2 regions of the Streptomyces sp. NBC_01384 genome follow, and region 2 is predicted to be linked to the other one. Evidence: riboswitches for the same ligand, from Rfam matches in the RefSeq annotation. Region 2 holds a riboswitch; the other holds the start of a gene.
The links. A riboswitch is a leader RNA that binds a small molecule or an ion and turns the genes downstream of it on or off. The one in region 2 is predicted to bind glycine.
Positions count from the first base shown of each region.

Region 1: linked by a shared signal. The riboswitch ahead of gcvP (aminomethyl-transferring glycine dehydrogenase) and the one ahead of gcvT (glycine cleavage system aminomethyltransferase GcvT) in region 2 are both predicted to bind glycine.

Region 1 covers NZ_CP109559.1:1,404,220-1,416,283, reverse strand. The annotation lists gene OG747_RS06285 (sugar phosphate nucleotidyltransferase) at 1-1,222, shown strand, start outside; gene OG747_RS06280 (DUF881 domain-containing protein) at 1,322-2,218, shown strand; gene OG747_RS06275 (small basic family protein) at 2,215-2,547, shown strand; gene OG747_RS06270 (DUF881 domain-containing protein) at 2,553-3,395, shown strand; gene OG747_RS06265 (FHA domain-containing protein) at 3,457-4,422, shown strand; gene OG747_RS06260 (MerR family transcriptional regulator) at 4,465-5,220, shown strand; gene OG747_RS06255 (bifunctional nuclease family protein) at 5,308-5,781, shown strand; gene OG747_RS06250 (MerR family transcriptional regulator) at 6,155-6,799, shown strand; gene OG747_RS06245 (DNA polymerase IV) at 6,941-8,350, shown strand; gene OG747_RS06240 (PRC-barrel domain-containing protein) at 8,406-8,777, opposite strand; glycine riboswitch at 8,892-8,987, shown strand; gene gcvP (aminomethyl-transferring glycine dehydrogenase) at 9,169-12,054, shown strand.
Region 2 covers NZ_CP109559.1:6,702,171-6,714,234, reverse strand. The annotation lists gene OG747_RS30840 (ABC transporter substrate-binding protein) at 1-1,717, opposite strand, end outside; gene OG747_RS30835 (ABC transporter permease) at 1,790-2,788, opposite strand; gene OG747_RS30830 (enhanced serine sensitivity protein SseB C-terminal domain-containing protein) at 3,256-4,053, opposite strand; gene OG747_RS30825 (enhanced serine sensitivity protein SseB) at 4,355-5,164, opposite strand; gene OG747_RS30820 (AAA family ATPase) at 5,258-5,944, opposite strand; glycine riboswitch at 6,114-6,240, shown strand; gene gcvT (glycine cleavage system aminomethyltransferase GcvT) at 6,387-7,505, shown strand; gene gcvH (glycine cleavage system protein GcvH) at 7,645-8,022, shown strand; gene glyA (serine hydroxymethyltransferase) at 8,052-9,329, shown strand; gene OG747_RS30800 (L-serine ammonia-lyase) at 9,472-10,839, shown strand.

The sequences.
Region 1 (12,064 bases), 5.3 Mb from region 2:
CCACTCCCGAGGCGCTCGCGCGCTGAAGCGGGCGGTCATCTCGGCTTTGCAGGCCAGCGCCATCGACGTACGCGATCTGGAGAACGTACCGCTGCCGGTGGCCCGGCAGCAGACCGCCAGGGGCAGTGCGGGCGGGATCATGATCCGGACGTCGCCCGGAGTGCCGGACTCCGTCGACATCATGTTCTTCGACGGGCAGGGCGCCGATCTCTCGCAGGGAGGCCAGCGGAAGCTGGACCGGGTGTTCGCCCGGCAGGAGTACCGGCGTGCGTTCCCGGGGGAGATCGGGGATCTGCACTTCCCGGCCAGCGTCTTCGACTCGTACACCGGATCGTTGCTGCGGAATGTCGACACCACCGGTATTACCGAATCCGGGCTGAAGGTGGTCGTGGACGCCTCGAACGGCAGTGCCGGGCTCGTACTGCCCAGCCTGTTGGGCAAGCTCGGTGTGGACTCGTTGACCATCAACCCCGGTCTCGACGAATCGAGGCCTACGGAGACGGCGGACACACGGCGAGCCGGTCTGGTGCGGCTCGGTGAGATCGTCGCGTCCGCGCGTGCGGCGTTCGGGGTGCGCTTCGACCCGGTGGGTGAGCGGCTCTCGCTCGTCGACGAGAAGGGGCGGATCGTCGAGGACGACCGGGCTCTGCTGGTCATGCTCGATCTGGTGGCTGCGGAGCGGCGCAGTGGGCGAGTGGCGCTGCCGGTGACCACCACCCGGATCGCCGAGCAGGTGGCGGCGTACCACGGGACGCAGGTGGAGTGGACGACGACGTCTCCGGACGACCTGACCAGGGTCGGGCGCGACGAGTCGACGATCTTCGGTGGTGACGGCCGCGGCGGGTTCATCATTCCGGAGTTCAGCAGCGTCTTCGACGGTTCCGCGGCCTTCGTACGACTGATCGGACTGGTGGCGCGAACGCAACTCACGCTCAGCCAGATCGACGCGCGGATTCCGCGGGCGCATGTCCTCAAGCGCGATCTCGCCACTCCATGGGCAGTCAAGGGACTCGTGATGCGTCGGGTCGTGGAGGCGGCCGGGGACCGGTTCGTGGACACGACCGACGGCGTACGGGTCGTGGAGACCGACGGGCGGTGGGTGATGGTGCTGCCCGACCCGGCCGAGGCGGTGACGCATCTGTGGGCCGAGGGCCCGGACGACGCCTCCGCGGAGGCCCTGCTCGACGAGTGGGCGGCCGTCGTGGAGAGCGCCGGGCGTTAGCCACGCGCGCGTGCCGGACAAGTGCCCCTAAGGGGGCCTGTCCGGCACGCCGGTGGGGCCATTCGGAGGTAGTGCCCGCGACGTGCGACGATGTGCGTCATGCCGCAGCAGCCCCCCGTTCGGAGCACACCTCCGCGCCCCTCGCGCCCGGACGCCTCCATGTCGCTGCTCACCAACGTCATGGACCACAGCCTCGACGACGGATACGCCGAGGCGGCCGCCCGTAAGAAGGCCGAGGGCGCCGGCGGTATGCCGAAAACAGTGCGGGCGAAGCTCGGTCTGGCAGCCGGTCTCGTCCTCGCGGCCCTGGTGGTGACCGTGGGGGCGGCGAACGCGCGGATCGCGGCCCCGGTGGTCGCCAAGGAGCGCCAGGAGCTGATCGACCGCGTCGAGCGCGAGACCGCGTCCGCGGACAAGCTCGAGAGTGGTGTCGACACCCTGCGTGCCGATGTGAGCGCCCGGCAGAACGAGGCGTTGAAGAAACAGGGGGGCGGCGACCAGGCTGACCTGGTGGGCATCCTGTCGGGCGCCGTCGCCGTGCGCGGGCCGGGCGTCAAACTCGTCGTGAACGACGCCAAGGAAGCCACCCAGGGCGGCGACGGCAACCCCCGCGAGACCAGTGGGTTCTCCGACACCGGGCGCGTCCGCGACCGTGACATGCAGCGGGTCATCAATGGGCTCTGGGAGTCCGGTGCGGAAGCCGTCTCGATCAACGGGCAGCGGCTGACGGCCCTCTCGGCGATCCGGGCCGCGGGTGACGCGATACTGGTCGACAACAAGCCGCTGGTGCCGCCCTACACGGTGCTGGCGGTGGGGGACGGCGAACGGCTCAGCACCAGGTTCCAGAACAGTGCCGATGGGCTGTATCTGCACGCCCTGCAGGAGAACTACGGCATCCGGACCGCCATTTCCGTCGAAAAAGACGTCCGGTTGTCCGCCGCACCGAGTGTGATCGTACGTACAGCACAGCCGAGCACAGAGAAGGGCACATCGTGATCGCCGTACTGGGCCTCGTCGTGGGAGTCGTGGCTGGATTGTTGGTCCGGCCCGAGGTTCCGGCGGTTGTCGAGCCTTACCTCCCGATCGCCGTCGTGGCGGCGCTCGACGCCGTCTTCGGAGGCCTGCGCGCGATGCTCGACGGCATCTTCGACGACAAGGTCTTCGTGGTCTCGTTCCTGTCGAACGTGGTCGTCGCCGCGCTGATCGTCTTCCTGGGCGACAAATTGGGTGTGGGCGCGCAGCTCTCCACCGGTGTCGTCGTCGTCCTCGGCATCCGCATCTTCTCCAATGCCGCGGCGATCCGCCGGCACGTGTTCCGGGCGTGAGGCCGATGAGCAACGAAGGCGAGACACCCGAGAACCGGCTGCGCAGGGAACTCCCCGAAGAGGTCCCGGCCAAGGCTCCCGAGAGTTCCGGGACGCAACAGAGCGAAGAGAAGGGCGAGTCGTCGCTGACCGGCCGTCAGCGGCTGGTGAAAGGGCTGTGGCCGCCGAGGGTGACGCGCGCGCAACTCATTGTCGCCCTGTTGCTGTTCGGCCTCGGCTTCGGCCTGGCTGTCCAGGTCGCCTCCAACAGCGACAGCGGCAGCGCCCTGCGCGGCGCACGTCAAGAAGATCTCGTACGCATCCTCGATGAACTCGACAACCGTACGCAGCGTCTAGAAGACGAGAAGCAGGGCCTCGAAGATCAGCGCACCGAGCTGGAGAACAGCTCCAACCAGGCCGAGGAAGCCCGCAAGCAGACGGTCGAGAAGGAGAAGCAACTCGGCATTCTGGCGGGCACGGTGGCGGCGCAGGGACCCGGCATCACGCTGACGATCAACGACGCAAAAGGGACGGTCAAGGCGGACATGCTGCTTGACGCGATCCAGGAGCTGCGCGCGGCCGGCGCGGAGGCGATTCAGGTGAACGGTGTACGGGTCGTCGCCAGCACCTATCTGTCGGACTCCGGCAAGGGCGTGAGCGTCGATGGGAACAAGATCACCCAGCCCTTTCGTTTCAAGGTCATCGGCAAACCGCAGGACCTCGAGCCGGCGCTCAACATCCCCGGAGGCGTGGTGCAGACTCTTGAGAAGGAGCAGGCCACCGTCACGGTGGAGCCTGTGACGAAGATCGTGGTGGACGCCTTGCGAGCTGCGAAGCGGCCTGACTACGCTCGGTCGTCCTCCCAGTGAGCCGGGGGTGCATGGGGGTCGCGCGGCGAGGGCATGAGGTTGCGGGGGGTCGGCGCACCGAATGGGTGGTGCGTGGTGGAAACTGTCTGGTGGATACGGACGTTGTGAGGATGTCCGGGTCGACCGGTGTGTTCAATCAGGGTTCGTCCTGCCCCACGGGCGGGTCTGTTTCGGTCAAGGGGAATCGCCCGTGAAGTTGTTTGCGAAGTTGTTCGGCAAGAGCGCACGAGGAGAGGGCAGCGACAACGCGACTGCCCGACACCGTGCACCGCGCCATGGAGACGCTGAAGGCCAGAGCGGCGAGCGCCCGCTGTTCCGGGACCAGGTCGGTGACATTTCCGGTGGTCAGGGCGCGCCGTCTGTTGACCCTGCCCAGTCCGGACGCATAGGTTTCGGGGAACCGTCAACCTCAAGTGCGGGTGGAGGGTTTGCCTCCGACCCGTACGCGTCCCATGCCCCTGGGGGGCAGCCGCGGCAGGAGGATCCGTCCATGTCGGCCCTGGTGTGTACGAGGTGCGGTAACCGCAACGCGGAGAACAGCCGCTTCTGCTCCAACTGCGGCGCGCCGCTGCGGCCCGGAGCGGTCCCGGAGCGTGCCGCCGAGACGACGTCCACGATCTCCATTTCGGGCATCGAGGCCTACGATGCCGAGATCACCGGACAGACGCAGATGCCGACACTCTCTCCGGAGGCGCAGGCGGCCGTCGACGCGCTGCCGCTCGGCTCGGCGCTCCTGGTGGTGCGCCGCGGTCCGAACTCGGGCAGCCGCTTCCTGTTGGACGGCGAGCTGACCACGGCCGGGCGTCATCCGCAGAGCGACATCTTCCTGGACGACGTGACCGTGTCGCGTCGCCATGTGGAGTTCCGTCGCGCCGCGGACGGCTCGTTCACGGTCGCCGACGTGGGCAGCCTGAACGGCACCTACGTCAACCGGGAGCGGATCGACTCGGTCCCGCTCTCGAACGGCGACGAGGTGCAGATCGGTAAGTACCGGCTGGTCTTCTACGCGAGCCAGCGGGGTATCTGACCCTCCCCCAGACTCCGTCCGGGGGGACCCCCAGGAAGGTCCATGCTTCGATCACCGAGCGGCGGTGCCGGCAGCGGTACCGCCGCAGCGGACAGTGGGCTGATGAGCATCGGCGCGGTGCTGAACGCGCTGCGTGAGGAGTTCCCCGAAGTCACGATCTCCAAGATCCGGTTCCTGGAGTCGGAGGGGCTGGTCGAGCCGCAGCGGACCCCCTCGGGGTATCGCAAGTTCAGCGCGGCCGACGTCGAGCGCCTCGGCCACGTCCTGAGGATGCAGCGGGATCACTATCTGCCGCTGAAGGTGATCCGGGAGTACCTGGACGCCCTGGAGCGCGGTGAGCCGGTGCGGCTGCCGTCTGCGGGGCGGCAGCGCGACTCCGGCGACGGGGAGTCGTTCGGTGACCTCTTCGGGGAGCCCGAGGCGCCCACAGCGGCCCGGGTGGGCCGTGCGGAACTGCTGGCCGCCGCCGAGATCGGCGAGCAGGAGCTTCAGGAGTGGGAGTCGTACGGGCTGATCGCCCCGCTGCCGGACGGGGCGTACGACGCCGAGGCGGTGACCGTCGCCGCGCTCGTCGTCGAGCTGGGGCGGTTCGGGATCGAGCCGCGCCATCTGCGAGCGATGAAGGCCGCGGCCGACCGTGACGCGGGCCTGGTGGACCAGGTGGTGGCCCCGCTCAGGCGCCATCGCAATCCGCAGACCAGGGCGCACGCGGAGGCCCGCACGAAGGAGCTGGCGGGGCTCACGGTGAAACTGCACGCGGCCCTGGTGCAGACCGCGCTCGGCGTGCGGCTGCCCTGACCCGGAGCGCCCGACGGGGAGTCCGGATCGGCCACCCGTTCTGTGCCCGACTACCCAAACGTCCCGGGCACGGCCTAGGGTTACTGTGTGAACGAGCTCGATGTCGTAGGTGTCCGGGTGGAAATGCCCTCCAACCAACCGATCGTGCTTCTGCGTGAAGTGGGAGGCGATCGTTACCTCCCCATCTGGATCGGACCGGGGGAGGCGACGGCGATCGCCTTCGCCCAGCAGGGCATGGCCCCCGCGCGACCGCTGACCCACGACCTGTTCAAGGACGTGCTGGAGGCCGTCGGCCAGGAGCTCACCGAAGTGCGCATCACGGACCTGCGTGAGGGTGTCTTCTACGCGGAGCTGGTGTTCGCCAGCGGGGTCGAGGTCAGTGCCCGCCCGTCCGACGCCATAGCGCTGGCGCTGCGCACCGGAACGCCGATCTACGGCAGCGACGGGGTGCTCGACGACGCCGGCATCGCGATCCCGGACGAGCAGGAGGACGAGGTGGAGAAGTTCCGCGAGTTCCTCGACCAGATCTCGCCCGAGGACTTCGGGACCAATAGCCAGTGATGGGTCCGGTCAGCCAGTGACCGGTCAGCCGGTGGTGAGACCAGTCAGCCGGTGAGGGGACCGGTCAGGGCGGTCCGGAGCGGGAGCGATCGCCCGCCGATGGGCGGTCGGCCGCCCGGCCCGTGGGAGCGGGTGCGACCTCCCACTCCGTGAACGAGCCAATGGATGGGCGGGCTCCGGGCCGCATTTGCCCCGTGGCCAGTGTGGCGCGCTGCGGCCCGCTCCGAGAGCATTCGGCTAGCCTTTCCCCCCGGTGGGACACGGGAAACCACTCCTAGGGTGATTATCACTCGGCGTGCCGAGTGTGGCGATCGTTGACGCGCCCCTGGTGACTGCCTACCGTCGAGAAGGCAGGTCAAGGACGGAGGTCGGCGTGAGAAGCAGCGGCGACGGTACGGCTGGGGGTGCCCCCGGACGCAGTCTGGGGGAGAGCGGCCCGTACCCGCTTCACGGCAGCGCGGCCGATCACGTTCCGCCGCGGCCGACAGCGGTGCGGGGTGAGCTCGGTGAGGGAGGGGCGGCCGCCGAGGAGATCGGCTACCGCGGTCCCACGGCGTGTGCCGCCGCGGGCATCACCTACCGGCAGCTCGACTACTGGGCCAGGACCGGACTGGTCGAACCGAGTGTGCGGCCCGCCCACGGGTCGGGGACCCAGCGGCTCTACAGCTTCCGGGACGTCGTCGTCCTGAAGATCGTGAAGCGGTTCCTCGACACGGGAGTGTCCCTGCAGAACATCCGCACCACGGTCCAGCATCTCAGGGAGCGCGGCTTCCGGGACCTGGAGCGGATGACGCTGATGAGCGACGGCGCGACCGTCTACGAGTGCTCCTCGCCCGACGAGGTGCACGCCCTGTTGCAGGGCGGTCAGGGCGTCTTCGGGATCGCCGTGGGTGTGGTGTGGCGGGACGTCGAGAGCGCACTGTCGCAGTTGCACGGGGAGCGCGTGGACACGGGCGAGACGCTCGTCGGACCCAATCCGGCGGACGAGCTGGCGCGACGGCGCAATCGGGCCGTCTGAGGCCCGCAGGCCGTAGGAGACCGTAGGAGAGCGACCCGGAGCGTACGGGCGCGGGTTGAGCACCGTACGGCGGCATGCTTCGGCGCTACCGGCGCGGGCCGTGCCGGGGCATTGTCAGTGGCGTAGGGCAGCATCGGAGATGTGAGAACCGCGCCCACGATCCTGCATCTCGACATGGATGCCTTCTTCGCCTCGGCGGAGCAGGCAGCCAAGCCGAGCCTGCGCGGGAAGGCCGTCGTCGTGGGCGGGCTCGGACCGCGCGGAGTCGTCGCCACCGCCTCGTACGAGGCCCGGGTCTTCGGGGTGCACTCGGCGATGCCCATGGCCCAGGCGCGCCGGCTGGCACCGAACGCCGCGTATCTCGTGCCGCGCTTCACGGTCTACCGGGAGATCAGCGAGCAGGTGATGGGGCTGCTGCGGGCGCTGTCGCCGTTGGTGGAGCCGCTGAGCCTGGACGAGGCCTTCGTGGACCTGGAGGCGGGTGGCACGGCCTGGGACGAGAGCTCGGCGCGGCTGGCCGGGGGGAAGCTGCGCGCGGACATCCGTGCCGCTACGGGGCTCACGGGGTCAGTGGGGCTCGCCGCCTCCAAGATGCTCGCCAAGATCGCCTCGGAGCAGGCCAAGCCCGACGGGCTGGTGCTGATAGAGCCGGGGACCGAGCGCGCGCTGCTGGGACCGATGTCGGTGCGGATACTGCCGGGCGTCGGGCCCGCGACCGGCGACCATCTGCGCCGCGCCGGGATCACCACGGTCGACGAGATCGCCGAGGCGGGCGAGGACGAGCTCGTACGGCTGCTGGGTAAGGCCCACGGGCACGCGCTGTACGCGATGGCGCTGGCGCACGACGAGCGCCCGGTGGTGGCCGAGCGGGAGACGAAGTCCGTGTCGGTCGAGGACACCTACGACGTGGACATCCACGACCGCGTGCGGGTCGGCCTGGAGGTGCAGCGGCTCGCCGACCGGTGTGTGCGGCGGTTGCGGGGCGCCGGGCTGTCGGGGCGGACCATCGTGCTGAAGGTGCGGAGGTACGACTTCTCGACGCTGACGCGGTCCGAGACGCTGCGGGGGCCCACGGACGACCCTGCTGTCGTGCGGGAGGCTGCCGCGCGGCTTCTGGAGGCGGTGGACACGACCGGGGGTGTACGGCTGCTGGGGGTCGGTGTTTCCGGGCTTGCCGACTACACGCAGGAGGACCTCTTTGCCCAGGCCCAGGCAGAGGCCGCTGCGGGGGAGGCGGCGGTGCTGGAGCGTCCGGATGCGGAGGCGGCGGAGGACCCCGTTGCCGAGCAGGTGCCGCCCGCCGAGCGGCGGTGGCCCGCCGGGCATGACGTGCGGCACTCCGAGTACGGGCATGGGTGGGTGCAGGGGAGCGGGCTGGGGAGGGTGACCGTGCGGTTCGAGACGCCTTACTCCGAGCCGGGGCGTGTGCGGACGTTCCGTACCGATGACTTGGCGTTGGAGTTGGCGGATCCGTTGCCGTTGGTGGTGGGTGCCGATTGCGATCGCCGTGGGGGTGAGGTCGGTTCGGTGCTGAGGGTCGACCGTGGCTGATCGCGCAGTTCCCCGCACCCCTGACGGGGCGCGCAAGTGGGCCCGAGGTGTTCCGTCAACCCTCGTCCGTGCCCGCCAAGTGACCGAAGTCTCTGTCCGGGGGCGGGGGAGGGGGCGCCACGTCCAGGCCGTAGTGGTGGTAGAGCTGGAGTTCCTGTTCGGGGGAGAGGTGGCGGCCTACGCCGAAGTCGGGGGCGTCCTTGATCAGCGCGCGGTCGAAGGGGACGCACAGGGTGCCCTCGACGAGTTCGCTGGGCTCCAGGGGCACGAAGGCGTCCCTGCTGAACAGGCCCGTACGTATGGCCGCCCACTCGGGGACGCCGGTCGCGTCGTCGAGGTAGACCTCGTCGACTGTGCCGATCTTGGCGCCATTGCGGTCGAGCGCCTTGCGGCCGATCAGGTTGCGCGGATCGATGTCGGTCTGCACGGGCCCTCCATTCGCTAGCAACTCATCCGTAAGCACTACAAAAGAGCACATTCGGGAAGGTGGCCACTCGAAAGCTCGTGCGTTGTCCTCGCTGGTAGGCTGGCACGCGGCTGCTGACCCCGTGCGGGAGAGTCCTCCAGACACCATCGGAGGCGCCGAAGGAGCAAATCCTCCCCGGAATCTCTCAGGCTCACGTACCGCACGGACGAGGTCACTCTGGAAAGCAGGGCGGGTGTCGAAGGCCTCCGCCCTCACCGACGGTGAAAGCCGGGTCGTCAGCACGCGGGCGGGCCGGTGAAGCTCTCAGGTTGAGATGACAGAGGGGGAGGCCGTCGGGGTACCCGTGCCGGGGTGCCCCTCGAAGGTCGTGTCAGACCAGGAGGCCTCCGCAATGACCGCCCATCGCATTCCGCTTTCAGAGCTCGAACAGGGAATCCCCTTCGAGCAGCGCCACATCGGGCCCGACTCCGAGGCACGGGCCAAGATGCTCGCGCAGGTCGGGTACGGCTCGCTCGACGAGCTGACGGCCGCCGCGGTGCCGGACGTCATAAAGAACGCCGAGGCGCTGGAGCTGCCGGGCGCGCGCACCGAGGCCGAGGTACTGGCCGAGCTGCGCTCCCTCGCGGACCGCAACCAGGTGCTCGACCCGATGATCGGCCTCGGCTACTACGGCACGTTCACGCCGCCGGTGATCCTGCGCAACGTCATGGAGAACCCGGCCTGGTACACCGCGTACACGCCGTACCAGCCGGAGATCTCCCAGGGGCGGCTCGAAGCGCTGCTCAACTTCCAGACCGTCGTCGCCGAGCTGACCGGGCTGCCCACCTCCGGCGCCTCGCTGCTGGACGAGGGCACCGCGGCCGCCGAGGCGATGGCGCTGTCCCGGCGCATGGGCAAGAACAAGAAGGGCCTCTTCCTGGTCGACGCGGACGCCCTGCCGCAGACCATCGCCGTCATCGAGACCCGCGCCGAGCCGACCGGCGTCGAGGTCGTCGTCGCCGACCTGAGCGAGGGCATCCCGGCCGGGATCGCCGGGCGCGAGATCAACGGCGTGCTGATCCAGTACCCGGGCGCCTCCGGTGCCGTACGCGACCTGAAGCCCGTCATCGAGCAGGCGCACGAGCTCGGCGCGGTCGTCACCGTCGCCGCCGACCTGCTCGCCCTCACGTTGCTCACCTCGCCGGGTGAACTCGGCGCCGACATCGCCGTCGGTACGACCCAGCGCTTCGGCGTGCCGATGGGCTTCGGCGGTCCGCACGCCGGATACATGGCGGTGCGCGAGTCGTTCGCACGCAGTCTGCCCGGTCGCCTCGTGGGCGTCTCCGTCGACGCGGACGGACACAAGGCGTACCGGCTCGCCCTGCAGACGCGGGAGCAGCACATCCGCCGCGAGAAGGCGACCAGCAACATCTGCACGGCGCAGGTGCTGCTCGCCGTGATGGCCGGCATGTACGCCGTCTACCACGGTCCTGAGGGCCTGAAGACCATCGCGCGGCGTACGCACCGGTACGCCACGATCCTCGCCGCGGGCCTGACGGCCGGCGGGGTCGAGGTCGTCCACGGCGCCTACTTCGACACGCTGACCGTGCGGGTGTCGGGCCGGGCCGCCGAGATCGTGGCGGGCGCGCGCAACGGGGGCGTCAACCTCCACCTCGTCGACGCCGACCACGTGTCGATAGCCTGCGACGAGACCACTGCCCGGGGGCAGGTGGGCACCGTCTGGACCGCGTTCGGCGTCGACGGTGACATCGAGGCCCTGGACGCCACCGCCGAGGACACGCTGCCGGCCGCGCTGCTGCGCACCGACGACTACCTCACGCACCCGGTCTTCCACCAGTACCGCTCCGAGACCGCGATGCTGCGCTATCTGCGCAGGCTGTCCGACCGTGACTACGCGCTCGACCGCGGCATGATCCCGCTGGGCTCCTGCACGATGAAGCTCAACGCGACCACCGAGATGGAGCCGGTCACCTGGCCCGAGTTCGGCCAGCTGCACCCCTTCGTGCCCGCCGAGCAGGCGCAGGGCTATCTCACCCTCATCCAGGAGCTGGAGGAGCGGCTCGCCGAGGTCACCGGGTACGACAAGGTGTCCCTCCAGCCGAACGCGGGCTCCCAGGGCGAGCTGGCGGGGCTGCTCGCCGTACGCGGCTACCACCGTGCCAACGGCGACGAGCAGCGCACCGTCTGCCTGATCCCGTCCTCCGCGCACGGCACGAATGCCGCGAGCGCCGTGATGGCCGGCATGAAGGTCGTCGTCGTGAAGACCGCCGAGGACGGCGAGATCGACGTCGAGGACCTGCGCGCCAAGATCGAGCAGTACCGCGACGAGCTGGCGGTGCTGATGATCACGTACCCCTCGACGCACGGTGTGTTCGAGGAGCACGTCGCCGACATCTGCGCGCAGGTGCACGAGGCCGGCGGGCAGGTGTACGTCGACGGCGCCAACCTCAACGCGCTGGTGGGCCTCGCCAAGCCGGGCCACTTCGGCGGTGACGTCTCGCACCTGAACCTGCACAAGACGTTCTGCATCCCGCACGGCGGCGGCGGTCCGGGCGTCGGCCCGGTCGGCGTACGCGCGCACCTGGCGCCGTACCTGCCGAACCACCCGCTGCAGCCCGCCGCCGGTCCCGAGACCGGCGTCGGACCGATCTCGGCCGCTCCCTGGGGTTCGGCGGGCATCCTGCCCATCTCCTGGGCGTACGTCCGTCTCATGGGTGGCGAGGGCCTCAAGCGGGCCACGCAGGTGGCGGTGCTGTCCGCCAACTACATCGCCAAGCGCCTGGAGCCGCACTACCCGGTGCTCTACACCGGTCCCGGCGGGCTCGTCGCCCACGAGTGCATCATCGATCTACGTCCGCTGACCAAGGCGACCGGCGTCAGCGTCGACGACATCGCCAAGCGGCTCATCGACTACGGCTTCCACGCGCCCACGATGTCCTTCCCGGTGGCCGGCACTCTGATGATCGAGCCGACCGAGTCCGAGGACCTGGTCGAACTCGACCGGTTCTGCGAGGCGATGATCGCGATCCGTGCGGAGATCGACAAGGTCGGCTCGGGCGCCTGGGCGGCCGACGACAACCCGCTGCGCAACGCGCCGCACACCGCCGCCGCGCTCGGCGGGGAGTGGGAGCACGCGTACACCCGTGAGGAGGCCGTGTTCCCGGCCGGGGTCTCGGCCGCGGACAAGTACTGGCCGCCGGTGCGCCGCATCGACCAGGCGTACGGCGACCGGAACCTGGTCTGCTCCTGCCCGCCGCTGGACGCTTACGAAGAGTAATCATCCCTTG
Region 2 (12,064 bases):
GCAGGTAGTCGTACATGCCGAGGTAGGCCTGGGTGACCGTGACGTTCGTCGCGGAGGTCGGCCGCAGCAGCAGGTTCTTGCGGTAGATCAGCGGGACGACGGAGGCGTTGTCCAGGACCATCTTGTCGATGTCGCCCCACGCCTTGGTGCGCGCGGCGGTGTCGGTGTTGGCGATGGCGTCGTTCAGCGCCTTGTTGATCGCCGGGTCGTTCAGCTCCGAGACGTTGTTGCCGCCGGACGGCTTGATGGCCGAGCCGTTGACGATCTGGTCCAGGAAGCCGAAGCCGGTCGGCCAGTCGGCACCCCACGCGGTCATGATCATGCCGAGGTCGTGCTCGTGCACGTAGCTCGGGACACCCGCGAAGTTCGTGAAGTACTTACCGGCCGGGTAGGACTTGATGTTGACCGTGATGCCGATCTTCTTCATCGAGGCCTGGATGGCGGTGGCCATGGCCATCTCCGACGCGCGGTCCGAGCGGGCCGTCAGGTTGGTGGTGAAGCCGTTCGGCTTGCCACACGCCGTCAGCGCCGCCTTGGCCTTGGCGATGTCGCCCTTGTTGCCCGCGGTCGGGTACGTGTCGAACTTGGTGTAGCCGTTGACCGTCGGCGGCAGCAGCGTGGTGGCGACGTCACCCTTCGGGTCACCGCCGGCCGCGGCCTGGACCGAGGCCTTGTCGAGACCCCACTGCACGGCCTTGCGGCAGTTGATGTTGTCGAACGGCTTCACGTTCAGGTTGAGACCCATGTACTCGGTCGCACCGGCGTAGGAGCTGTCCAGCTGGCCCTTGTACTGGGAGTTGGTCAGGACCTTCGGCTGGGTCTCCGGGGCGACACCGGTACCGGCCGCGTCAACCGTGAGGTTGTCCCCCATCAGACTGTTGTCGACGGTGGTCTGGTTGACCTTGAACCGGATGGTGATCTTGTTGGGCAGGGGATTGCGGACCGGGTCGGTCGACTGGACCCAGTTGGGGTTGCGGACGAGGGTCGCGCCCTTGCCCTCCTCGTACGACTGGAACTTGTACGGGCCCGAGGACACGATGTGCTGGACGTACGAGGCGCCCGTGTCCTTCGCCTGCGGCACCGGCGCCGTCTGGTTGAACGTCGCCAGGTAGTCGAAGTCCGCGAAGGGGTCCTTCAGCTTGAAGACGATCGTCGTGTCGTCCGGCGTCTCGATGGACTTGAGGCCGTCCTTCGACTTGTCCTTGTAGGGACCCTGATACTTGTCGCCACCGATGAGGTGCGCCTTGAAGTACGTCGGACCGTTGGACAGCGCCTCGGGAGCGAAGTTGGAGCGTTCGACGGCGTACTTGACGTCCTTCGAGGTGATCGGGGTGCCGTCGTCGAACTTCAGGCCGGGGCGCAGCTTGTACGTCCAGGTCTTGGCGCCGTCGCTGGGCACACCCAGGCCCTGGGCCAGGTCCGGGACCACTTCGAGGCCGGCCTTGCCCGCGGCGGGCTTGAACGTGGTGAGCGAACGCGCGTAGAGGCGGGAGAAGTTCTGCACCCAGCCGTAGTAGTCGTTGCCCGGGTCGAGCGAGTCAGGGACGTCGGACATCTCGTAGGAGACGGTGCCGCCCTTCTTGGTGCTCGGGTTCACCACGGACGTGAGCGCGGCGTTCGCCTTGCCGGAGGAGCCCCCCTTGCTGCTGCTCCCGCCCGAGTTGCACGCGGACGCACCCAGCGACAGCGCCACGACCGTGGCGACTGCGGCTGTCACTTTCTTGGTTTTCACCTGAGGAAAGCCCCCTCAATTGATGGTTGCGGCGGACGAACTGACTGTTGCCGCGCGTTACTTGCTGCGGGGATCGAGTGCGTCACGCAGCCCGTCGCCCAGCAGGTTGAATGCCAGGACCGTGATGAAGATGGCCAGGCCCGGCACGATCATGTACACCGGATCGGTCTCGTAGAGGCCGGCGGCGCTGGTGAGCATGCCGCCCCAGGAGGCCTGGGGCGGGGCGATGCCCACGCCGAGGAAGCTGAGGCCCGCCTCGAAGAGGATGTTCGTCGGGATCAGCAGCGTCGCGTAGACCAGGATCGGCGCGACGAGGTTGGGCAGCAGCTCCCGGAAGAGGATGAACGGCCCGCGAGCACCCAGGCTGCGGGCGGCCTCCACGAACTCGCGTTCACGCAGGCTGAGCGTCTGCGCGCGCACGATACGCGCCATGTACGGCCAGTTGAAGAATCCGATCACGAAGATGAGTACAGCGATCCGCAGCGGAAGTCCGGACAGTCCGAACGCACCGTCCTGCAATGAGGCGGAGATCGAGATCGCGAAGAGCAGGATCGGGAAGGCGAGGAAGGTGTCCATCGCCCGGCTGATGATCGTGTCGACCCAGCCGCCGTAGAAACCGGCGACGACACCTGCCACGACACCGATCACGACCGACAGCATCGTGGCGCCGCCCGCGACCACCAGCGAGACCCAGGAGCCCTCGATGATGCGGGTCATGACGTCGCGCCCGAACTGCGGGTCGACGCCGAGGGGGTGCTCCCAGCTGATGCCGCCCCAGCCGCCCTTGGGGGACAGCAGGGCCGGGTCGATCAGGTCCTGGTGGAACGCGTTGGGGTCCAGACCGAAGATCGACTCGATGGGCTTGGCCAGAACCGCCATCAGGATGAGGAGGATGACGACGACGCCGCCGGCGACAGCCACCTTGTCCCGTTTGAAGCGGATCCAGGCGATCTGCCCGAGGGAGCGACCTTGGATCTGGCTCTGTTTGGCTCCGGCGAGGACTGCCTCCGGCTGCGCCTCGGCAGCCGCCCCGGTGGTCTCGATCGGTGCGGTCACAGTGCCCTGACCCTTCTCGCCGGTGGTCACCGGCCTCTGCATGCCGCGGTTGACGGCTTGCCTCGCCTACGACGTGCGCAGTTGCCGCAGATGATGCGGCACCGCTGCGCTCTGGAACTACGACTGAACTACGACTTGATCTATGACTTGATCTATGACTTGAGCTACGACTGTCTCGCTCACGGGATCGATGACCCCACATCTGACACGGGAGTCTTCAGCGACTCCACGATCACGTGCCAGAGCTGACGGAGAAAGTATGCGCAACCGTGATGCTGTTAGGAGGATTCCGTTATCCGAACAGCGGGTAACGGGGGTCGGACGGTGAGCAATTGGGGTGAAAGGGCTCACAGAAGACCATTTCGCCGCTCTTCGCCCCACAAGCGGACATCAAGCCCTTACGCTTCCTCGCGCGCAGGTCAGCACGGTCGGGCACATGGGGAACAAGAGACCGAACGAGTGGGTCTTCAGTATGAGCGAGGCTGGGGGTAGCCGTACCCACCCGCCATCGGCGCCTGGGCCGGGGCCGCGTGCGCCTCACGGTCGTAGAACGGGCGGGAGTTGGCCCGCAGCCACATCGCCACCGGGTCGTACTCGTCCGACATCGCGACGGTCGACACGGGCAGCCCGTCCGGAACCGCGCCGATGGACTGCTGCATCATCGCCCGCACCGAGTCGACGGCGGGCGGCGAGGTGTCGTAGACGTCGAGACCGATGGCGAGGTACGGCGCCCCGAGCGCGGGCTGCACCCAGGCGCGGCGCAACGAGCGCACGGCGGACGTGCGGTGCGCGTTCTGGGTGAGCAGGGCGTAGAACTGCGGGATCTCGATGCCCGGTTCGGACAGCCGCAGCGGGCCCGCGGGTTGACGCTCCAGGCCCGCGGCGATTCTGCGCAGGTCCAGCCACGGGATGCCGACCCCGCCGCCGGGGGCGTGCGGATTCAGCCAGAGTCCGAAGTGGTCGGGGTAGAGGGTGCGGGCCACGTCGAGGCCGTCGACCACCTCGTACGACCGGTTCCAGCCGCTGGCCGAGAGCTCCTGGGCAGAGGTGACGCACGGCGCGTAACCGAAGCCGTCCACCTCCATGTTCCCGTACTGCGCGTCCGGGGAGCCGCCCTGGCCGTGCCAGAGCAGCATCCACACCTGGCCGGACGACGGGGTCGCGAGTGCGCGAAGGAGCGCCTCGTAGGCGTCGTAACGCCCGGGCGTCACCTGGCGCAGCATGTGCTCGACCTGCCCGGCCGCGGCCGTGCCCGACGCGCTCACCCTCAACCGCCCCTTCGCGAAGAAATCATGACGACATCACGACATCACGACGAACCACGACGAACTCACGCAATCCACCGACGATGCCGGTGGCACACGTGAGTCCAGCACTTCGACGACGCCTCGGCCGAACCCCGACCGACTCATGAAACCAGCTTAAGCGGCGATCGCGCTCCGCCGGGGGAGCCGTTGAGAGCTCGGGGCTCGCTGTCTTCGGGACGCGGCAGGTCCGTCGTGGTCGCTCGCCCCCACGTGGCGGAGCCGCACCATGGTCGCAGCCCCGCGCCCCTTTCGGGGCGCTTCAGTGGCCGTGCTGGTAGAAGGGGCGCACTTCGGCGCGCATCCAGTCGCCCACCGGGTCCTGGGCCACGTCGAGAAGGACCAGGTTCACCGGCCACTTGACCGCGACGCGGCCGAGTGCGCGGGCGAGCGCGTCCATGGGGAGTGCCCGGAGGTCCCCCTCCCACAGGGAGAGTTCGACGCCGATGAACATCACCGGGTCGCCGCCCTCGATGCTGGCCAGGCAGCGGCGGGCGGTCAGCACGACTCCCGTCGCCGCGAACTCGGCCGAGGCCGCGGCCAGGAAGTCCACCGGGTCGTCCTGCCAGTCGGGCTCGAAGAGCTTCACCCGGCCGCCACTCGCGGACCCGTCCAACGGGGTGCGCCCGGCCCGGCACAGTTCGGCGACCGCGGGGGGCGGCAGCGGCGCGCCGACCACCCCGTCCGGGTTGAGGGCGATGCCGACCTGCGGGGGCAGCCCGCGGGCGAACTCGACGGCGGGCGCGATCGTGTACGACAGATGGCTGCCGACCACCCGGCGGAACTGCTCCTCGGAGCTGAAGACCGGCACGTACGCCTGGCCCTCGATCTCCAGCGTGGGCAGGTCGAGGGGTCCCGCGTGCGGTCCGCCGCCGTTGGGCAGCGGCACCCAGACGAAGCTGCGGCCGAGGACCTCGACGATGCGGCCGCCGGCCGAGGGCACTCCGAGGGACGCGGAGAGCACCTCCTCCAGTTCGTTGCCCGGCCAGCCGCCGTGGGGGTGAGGGGGGTGAGGGTGCGGATACGCCGCAGCCGGAGATTCCGTGAAGTCGGGGAAATCGGGGAAATCCATCTGTTCTACCGCCTGCTGTGAACCACTGTTCGCCACTGTTCCGGTGTTCTGCCTGGAAAGGTTAGTGGGCTCATGCGACTTCTCGGCCGCTCCTCAGCCGCCGAAGTCGATCCGGTGCAGTACGTCCGCCGCGTCCCGGTCCAGGAGGACCGCCGAGCCGCAGCCCTCCGGCAGGTCGCCGCGCTCGACGGAGCGCAGCAACCGGGCGACCGCACCCCGGTGACGGGCGAAGGCGTACCGGGAGACGCCCCGGCCGCGCTCGCGCTGGCCCTCCAGCGCGGTGCCGGGCGTGACATCGAGCAGCAGCAGGTGCAGGGCGCCGCCCCGGCGCAGGGCCTCGCGGGCCAGCCAGCGGCGCACCCAGGCCTGCGTACCGCAGTCGTGCACGACGACTCCGGCGCCGGAGCGCAGCGCGCGGCGCAGGCCCGCGTAGTGCGCGAGGCGGACAAGGGGGCGGTACACGGCGTACGGCAGCCAGCCGGCCAGCCGGCCGTCCCAGCGGTCGCGGGTGTCCTGGGAGTCGACGCGGGCGCCTGCGACGGCCCGGCTCATCAGGGTCGACTTGCCGCTGCCGGGCAGCCCGGTGACCACGACGACGTCGGCCGCCGCGAAGTACAGACCGTGCGGGCTGTGTCCCGCGCGCTCCCTCAGGTCGCGGACGACGGCCGTCGGAAGCGGTCCGCACGCCTCCCGGGCCCGGGCCCGGCCCTGGGCGCCGGGCGGCTTGGACAGCGCGATGGCCGAGGTCGTGGCGTACGCCGTGGTCCTGTTCACCGTGATCGTCCTCCCCCTGGGGTGTGGAGTCCCATCCCCGTCGAGTGTAAAGAGAAGGTAATGCGCGGTGTCTCTCGTTTCCGTACGCGGACTGCCACAGGCCGGTTACAGATGCGGACTGCCGTGATCGGACGGCGCGTGCGATGATGTGCGCGCCAACTGCATACCGGCCGCTTGAATCCGCGCGGGAGAGTTCCCAGTGACGTATGACGTGCTGATGTACGTCTGTACGTCGTCTCTGGGGCGCCGAAGGAGCAAGTCCCTCCCTTGAATCTCTCAGGCCCCGTTACCGCGCGGGCGAGGCACATCTGAAAAGCGGGCCGCTGACCAGTGGCCCCACCCAAGGTGCAAGTCAGGACCACCGTTCGCGGGGTCGTGATGAACCTCTCAGGTTCCGATGACAGATGGGGAGGAACGACCTCGCCGTCATGCCTTGGGAGCCTCACCGATGAGCAGTAACACCCCCCGTCTCACCGCGCTCGATGCCCTGCATCGCTCGCTCGGCGCGACGATGACCGACTTCGCGGGCTGGGACATGCCCCTGCGATACGGCTCCGAGCGCGACGAGCACCTCGCCGTCCGCACCCGGGCCGGTCTCTTCGACCTCTCCCACATGGGCGAGATCACTGTCACCGGCCCGCAGGCGGCCGCCCTTCTGAACTACGCGCTGGTCGGCAACATCGCCTCCGTCGGCGTCGGCCGCGCCCGCTACACCATGATCTGCCAGGAGGACGGCGGCATCCTCGACGACCTGATCGTGTACCGGCTGGCCGAGACCGACTACATGGTCGTCGCCAACGCCTCCAACGCCCAGGTGGTGCTGGACGCGCTGACCGGGCGCGCGGCCGGATTCGACGCGGTCGTGCGCGACGACCGTGACGCGTACTCGCTGATCGCCGTGCAGGGCCCCGAGTCCCCCGGCATCCTCAAGTCCCTCACCGACGCCGACCTGGACGGCCTGAAGTACTACGCGGGCCTGCCGGGCACGGTCGCGGGCGTCCCGGCGCTGATCGCGCGCACGGGCTACACGGGCGAGGACGGCTTCGAACTGTTCGTGGCCCCGTCCGACGCCGAGAAGCTGTGGCAGGCGCTGACGGAGGCGGGCGCGCCCGTCGGTCTCGTCCCCTGCGGCCTCTCCTGCCGCGACACGCTGCGCCTGGAGGCGGGCATGCCGCTGTACGGGCATGAGCTGAGCACCTCGCTCACGCCCTTCGACGCGGGGCTCGGGCGGGTCGTGAAGTTCGAGAAGGAGGGGGACTTCGTGGGGCGCACCGCGCTCCAGGAGGCCGCCTCCCGCGCCGAGGAGAACCCCCCGCGGGTGCTCGTCGGGCTCGTCGCCGAGGGCCGCCGCGTCCCGCGCGCCGGGTACGCGGTCGTCGCCGACGGCAAGGTGATCGGCGAGGTCACCTCCGGCGCGCCCTCCCCCACGCTGGGCAAGCCGATCGCGATGGCGTACGTCGACGCCGCGCACGCCGCGCCGGGCACGGCTGGGGTGGGCGTGGACATCCGGGGCAGTCACGAGCCGTACGAGGTCGTGGCGCTGCCGTTCTACAAGCGCCAGAAGTAGTCCCACCAGGGTGGTGGCGTGCGCGTCGACGTGACGTACCTCGCCGCGCACTGTCTGGTATCCCAGGACCACCCGTTCATCCCGTCATCCCGTTCATCCCGTTCATCAGCACTCCCTCGCGTACAGGAGAATTCAGGCCATGAGCAACCCCCAGCAGCTGCGCTACAGCAAGGAGCACGAATGGCTGTCGGTCGCCGAGGACGGCGTCTCGACGGTCGGCATCACCGAGTTCGCGGCCAACGCGCTCGGCGATGTCGTCTACGCCCAGCTTCCGGAGGTCGGTGACACGGTGACCGCGGGCGAGACCTGCGGCGAGCTGGAGTCGACCAAGTCGGTCAGCGACCTGTACGCACCGGTCACCGGCGAGGTCGTGGAGGCCAACCAGGACGTGGTGGACGACCCGTCGCTGGTGAACTCCGCCCCCTTCGAGGGCGGCTGGCTGTTCAAGGTACGCGTCGCGGGGGAGCCGGCCGACCTGCTCTCCGCGGACGAGTACACCGAGTTCTCCGGCTCTTGAGTTCTCCGGCTCTTAAGGACTTCCGACTGATGTCGCTTCTGAACACGCCCCTGCACGAGCTGGACCCGGACGTCGCCGCCGCCGTCGACGCCGAGCTGCACCGCCAGCAGTCCACCCTGGAGATGATCGCCTCGGAGAACTTCGCTCCGGTCGCGGTCATGGAGGCCCAGGGCTCGGTCCTGACCAACAAGTACGCCGAGGGCTACCCGGGCCGCCGCTACTACGGCGGCTGCGAGCACGTCGACGTGGTCGAGCAGATCGCCATCGACCGCGTCAAGGCGCTCTTCGGCGCCGAGCACGCGAACGTGCAGCCGCACTCGGGTGCCCAGGCCAACGCGGCCGCGATGTTCGCGCTGCTCAAGCCGGGCGACACGATCATGGGTCTGAACCTCGCGCACGGCGGGCACCTGACCCACGGCATGAAGATCAACTTCTCCGGCAAGCTCTACAACGTGGTCCCGTACCACGTGAACGACGAGACCGGCCAGGTCGACATGGCCGAGGTCGAGCGCCTCGCCAAGGAGTCCAAGCCGAAGCTGATCGTGGCGGGCTGGTCGGCCTACCCGCGCCAGCTGGACTTCGCCGAGTTCCGCCGGATCGCGGACGAGGTCGGCGCGTACCTCATGGTCGACATGGCGCACTTCGCCGGCCTGGTGGCGGCGGGCCTGCACCCGAACCCGGTGCCGCACGCCCACGTCGTCACGACCACCACCCACAAGACGCTGGGCGGCCCGCGCGGTGGCGTGATCCTTTCGACGGCCGAGCTGGCCAAGAAGATCAACTCCGCGGTCTTCCCGGGTCAGCAGGGCGGTCCGCTGGAGCACGTGATCGCCGCCAAGGCCGTCTCCTTCAAGGTCGCCGCCTCGGACGAGTTCAAGGAGCGCCAGCAGCGCACGCTGGACGGCGCGCGGATCCTGGCCGAGCGCCTGGTCCAGGACGACGTCAAGGCCGTGGGCGTGGACGTCCTCTCCGGCGGCACGGACGTGCACCTGGTCCTGGTCGACCTGCGCAACTCCGAGCTGGACGGCCAGCAGGCCGAGGACCGCCTCCACGAGGTCGGCATCACGGTCAACCGCAACGCCGTCCCGAACGACCCGCGCCCTCCGATGGTCACGTCCGGCCTGCGCATCGGCACGCCCGCCCTCGCCACCCGCGGCTTCCGGGCCGAGGACTTCACCGAGGTCGCGAACATCATCGCCGAGGCACTGAAGGCGCCCTCTCCCTTCGGGGCGGCCGACGCGGAGCCCCTGAAGGCCCGGGTGTCCGCTCTGGCCGACAAGCACCCGCTGTACCCCGGCTTGAAGTAGTACAGAACCAGTTCCTGCAGAAGTTCACTTTCGTACAGAAATTCGCACGGAACGTACGATTCACCAGGGCGCCGCGCACACTGGATCCGTAGCTGTGTGCGGCGCCCGCCCCCATGCACCACCCCTGTTGTGAGGAGTCCCCGTGGCCATCTCGGTCTTCGACCTGTTCTCGATCGGCATAGGCCCGTCCAGCTCCCACACGGTGGGCCCGATGCGCGCGGCACGCATGTTCGCGCGCCGCCTGCGCAACGAGGAGCTGCTGCCGTCGGTGGCCTCCGTCCGGGCCGAGCTGTACGGCTCCCTGGGCGCGACGGGCCACGGCCACGGCACCCCGAAGGCCGTGCTGCTGGGCCTGGAGGGCGCGTCACCGCGGACGGTGGACGTGGAGGGCGCCGACGACAGGGTCGAGCAGATCAAGTCGTCGGGCCGCATCCAGCTGCTCGGCTCGCACGAGATCCCCTTCTCCTTCTCCGACGACCTGATCCTGCACCGCCGCAAGGCCCTGCCGTACCACGCGAACGGCATGACGATCTTCGCGTACGACGCCTCCGGCGACCTCGTCCTGGAGAAGACGTACTACTCGGTCGGCGGCGGCTTCGTGGTCGACGAGGACGCGGTGGGCGAGGACCGCATCAAGCTCGACGACACGGTGCTGAAGTACCCCTTCCGCACGGGCGACGAGCTGCTGCGGCTGACGAAGGAGACCGGCCTGTCGATCTCCGCCCTGATGCTGGAGAACGAGCGCGCCTGGCGCACGGAGGAGGAGATCCGCGAGGGCCTCCTCTCCATCTGGCGCGTGATGCAGTCCTGCGTCTCCCGGGGCATGTCCCGCGAGGGCCTCCTGCCGGGCGGTCTGAAGGTCCGCCGCCGCGCCGCCGTCTCGGCCCGCCAACTCCGGGCGGAGGGCGACCCGTTGGCCCACGCGATGGAGTGGATCACGCTCTACGCGATGGCGGTGAACGAGGAGAACGCGGCGGGCGGCCGGGTGGTCACGGCCCCCACCAACGGCGCCGCCGGCATCATCCCCGCGGTCCTCCACTTCTACATCAACTTCGTCCCGGGCGCGGACGAGGACGGAGTGGTCCGTTTCCTTCTCGCGGCCGGCGCCATCGGCATGCTCTTCAAGGAGAACGCGTCCATCTCCGGCGCGGAGGTCGGCTGCCAGGGCGAGGTCGGCTCGGCCTGCTCGATGGCCGCGGGCGCCCTCGCCGAGGTCCTCGGCGGCAGCCCCGAACAGGTCGAGAACGCCGCCGAGATCGGCATGGAACACAACCTCGGCCTCACCTGCGACCCGGTCGGCGGCCTCGTCCAGATCCCCTGCATCGAACGCAACGGCATGGCGGCCGTGAAGGCGGTCACGGCCGCCAAGATGGCCATGCGCGGCGACGGCTCCCACAAGGTCTCCCTCGACAAGGTCATCAAGACCATGAAGGAGACGGGCGCGGACATGAGCGTCAAGTACAAGGAGACGGCGCGGGGCGGGCTGGCGGTCAATATCATCGAGTGCTGAGGAGGTGGGCCCTGACCTGCGCGTTCGTAACTTTCAGCGCTGTCGGGGCCTTCCCTGCTTACACGGCGGAAAGTCCCCAGAAACTCCCCGGGACAGGCGTGAAAGTCCCCGAAAACTCCCCAGGGACTCCCCAGGGAACGTCGCTGTTTACGGGTGGGCAACGGGCCTGCTCCAGGACCGACGCGGCGCTCTTGAGGCCGTCTCAGGGTGTTGAGTGCAGTCGGTGGACGTCAGGTAGTGGGACCTACGCATTACGAGCTCGCAAGATCGTTCCCCTGGCCTTCCCCGAACGTCCCCACTTTGCGCGTTCTAGCAGGTCAGAAGGCATGCAGCGCGCCGGGACTCCATGATCGTTCACGGGGTTTCCCTCTCCTTCCGGCCCCACGTTGGCCCCAGGAAGGTCCTGCCAGCGGGCGCTTGGGCCCCAGCCAGACGGGCCGCCAGGTCAGCGCCGGGCAGGAAAGCGTCTCCAGCGCATCGACCAAGCGACGCAAAGTGGCCCTACCCCGCCGAGGTTGGGCCACTTTAGCCGTCTATGCGGGCCTGCTGGGCCACTGTGCAGCGTCCTGCCACAGGGGCGCGCTGACCTTATCTGCGCACCTCCATCCCGAGGGGCCATCCCCGCGCGTGCGGGGAGCACTCTGGAAGCTCCTCTGCCCTATTGAGGAGCATGGGCCATCCCCGCGCGTGCGGGGAGCACCCGGAACGGGTCGGCGCCCGGCTGCTCGACGAGGGGCCATCCCCGCGCGTGCGGGGAGCACACTCGTTCACCTGCTGGTCTATGACGGGGGGCAGTTGTTTCCGAGCACTTTCACTGACTCCGGCATTTCAACCATAGTGGATAACTCTTCTGTTGTTGTGTTCGCTCTGATGCGCGCTGACCGCGCATCATAAGTGGGTGATCTGCTATTGGTTGGAGCCACGCCGCCGCAGCCGAGGCGCTGGTACCCGGTGGTGATGGGGTCTTTTGAATCGGCCGGGGCTACTACTCACCTCACTCGCCCCCGCCGGGTGATCTGGTCCGTCCGCAGGATGCGGGGTCCGGAACCGTCGAGCCGGGCTACGGCGATCATCGCTCGCCCGATGTGCTCGGTGCTGGTCACGTAGCGGGGTGCCACGCGGCGCAGGAGCGGCACTGCGGACACCGGCGCTTTCGCGCGTTGAGGCCGGGAAGCCATTCGCGGCGGTATCGGTCGACGAAACGACCCGGAGCTGACTCCCTCCG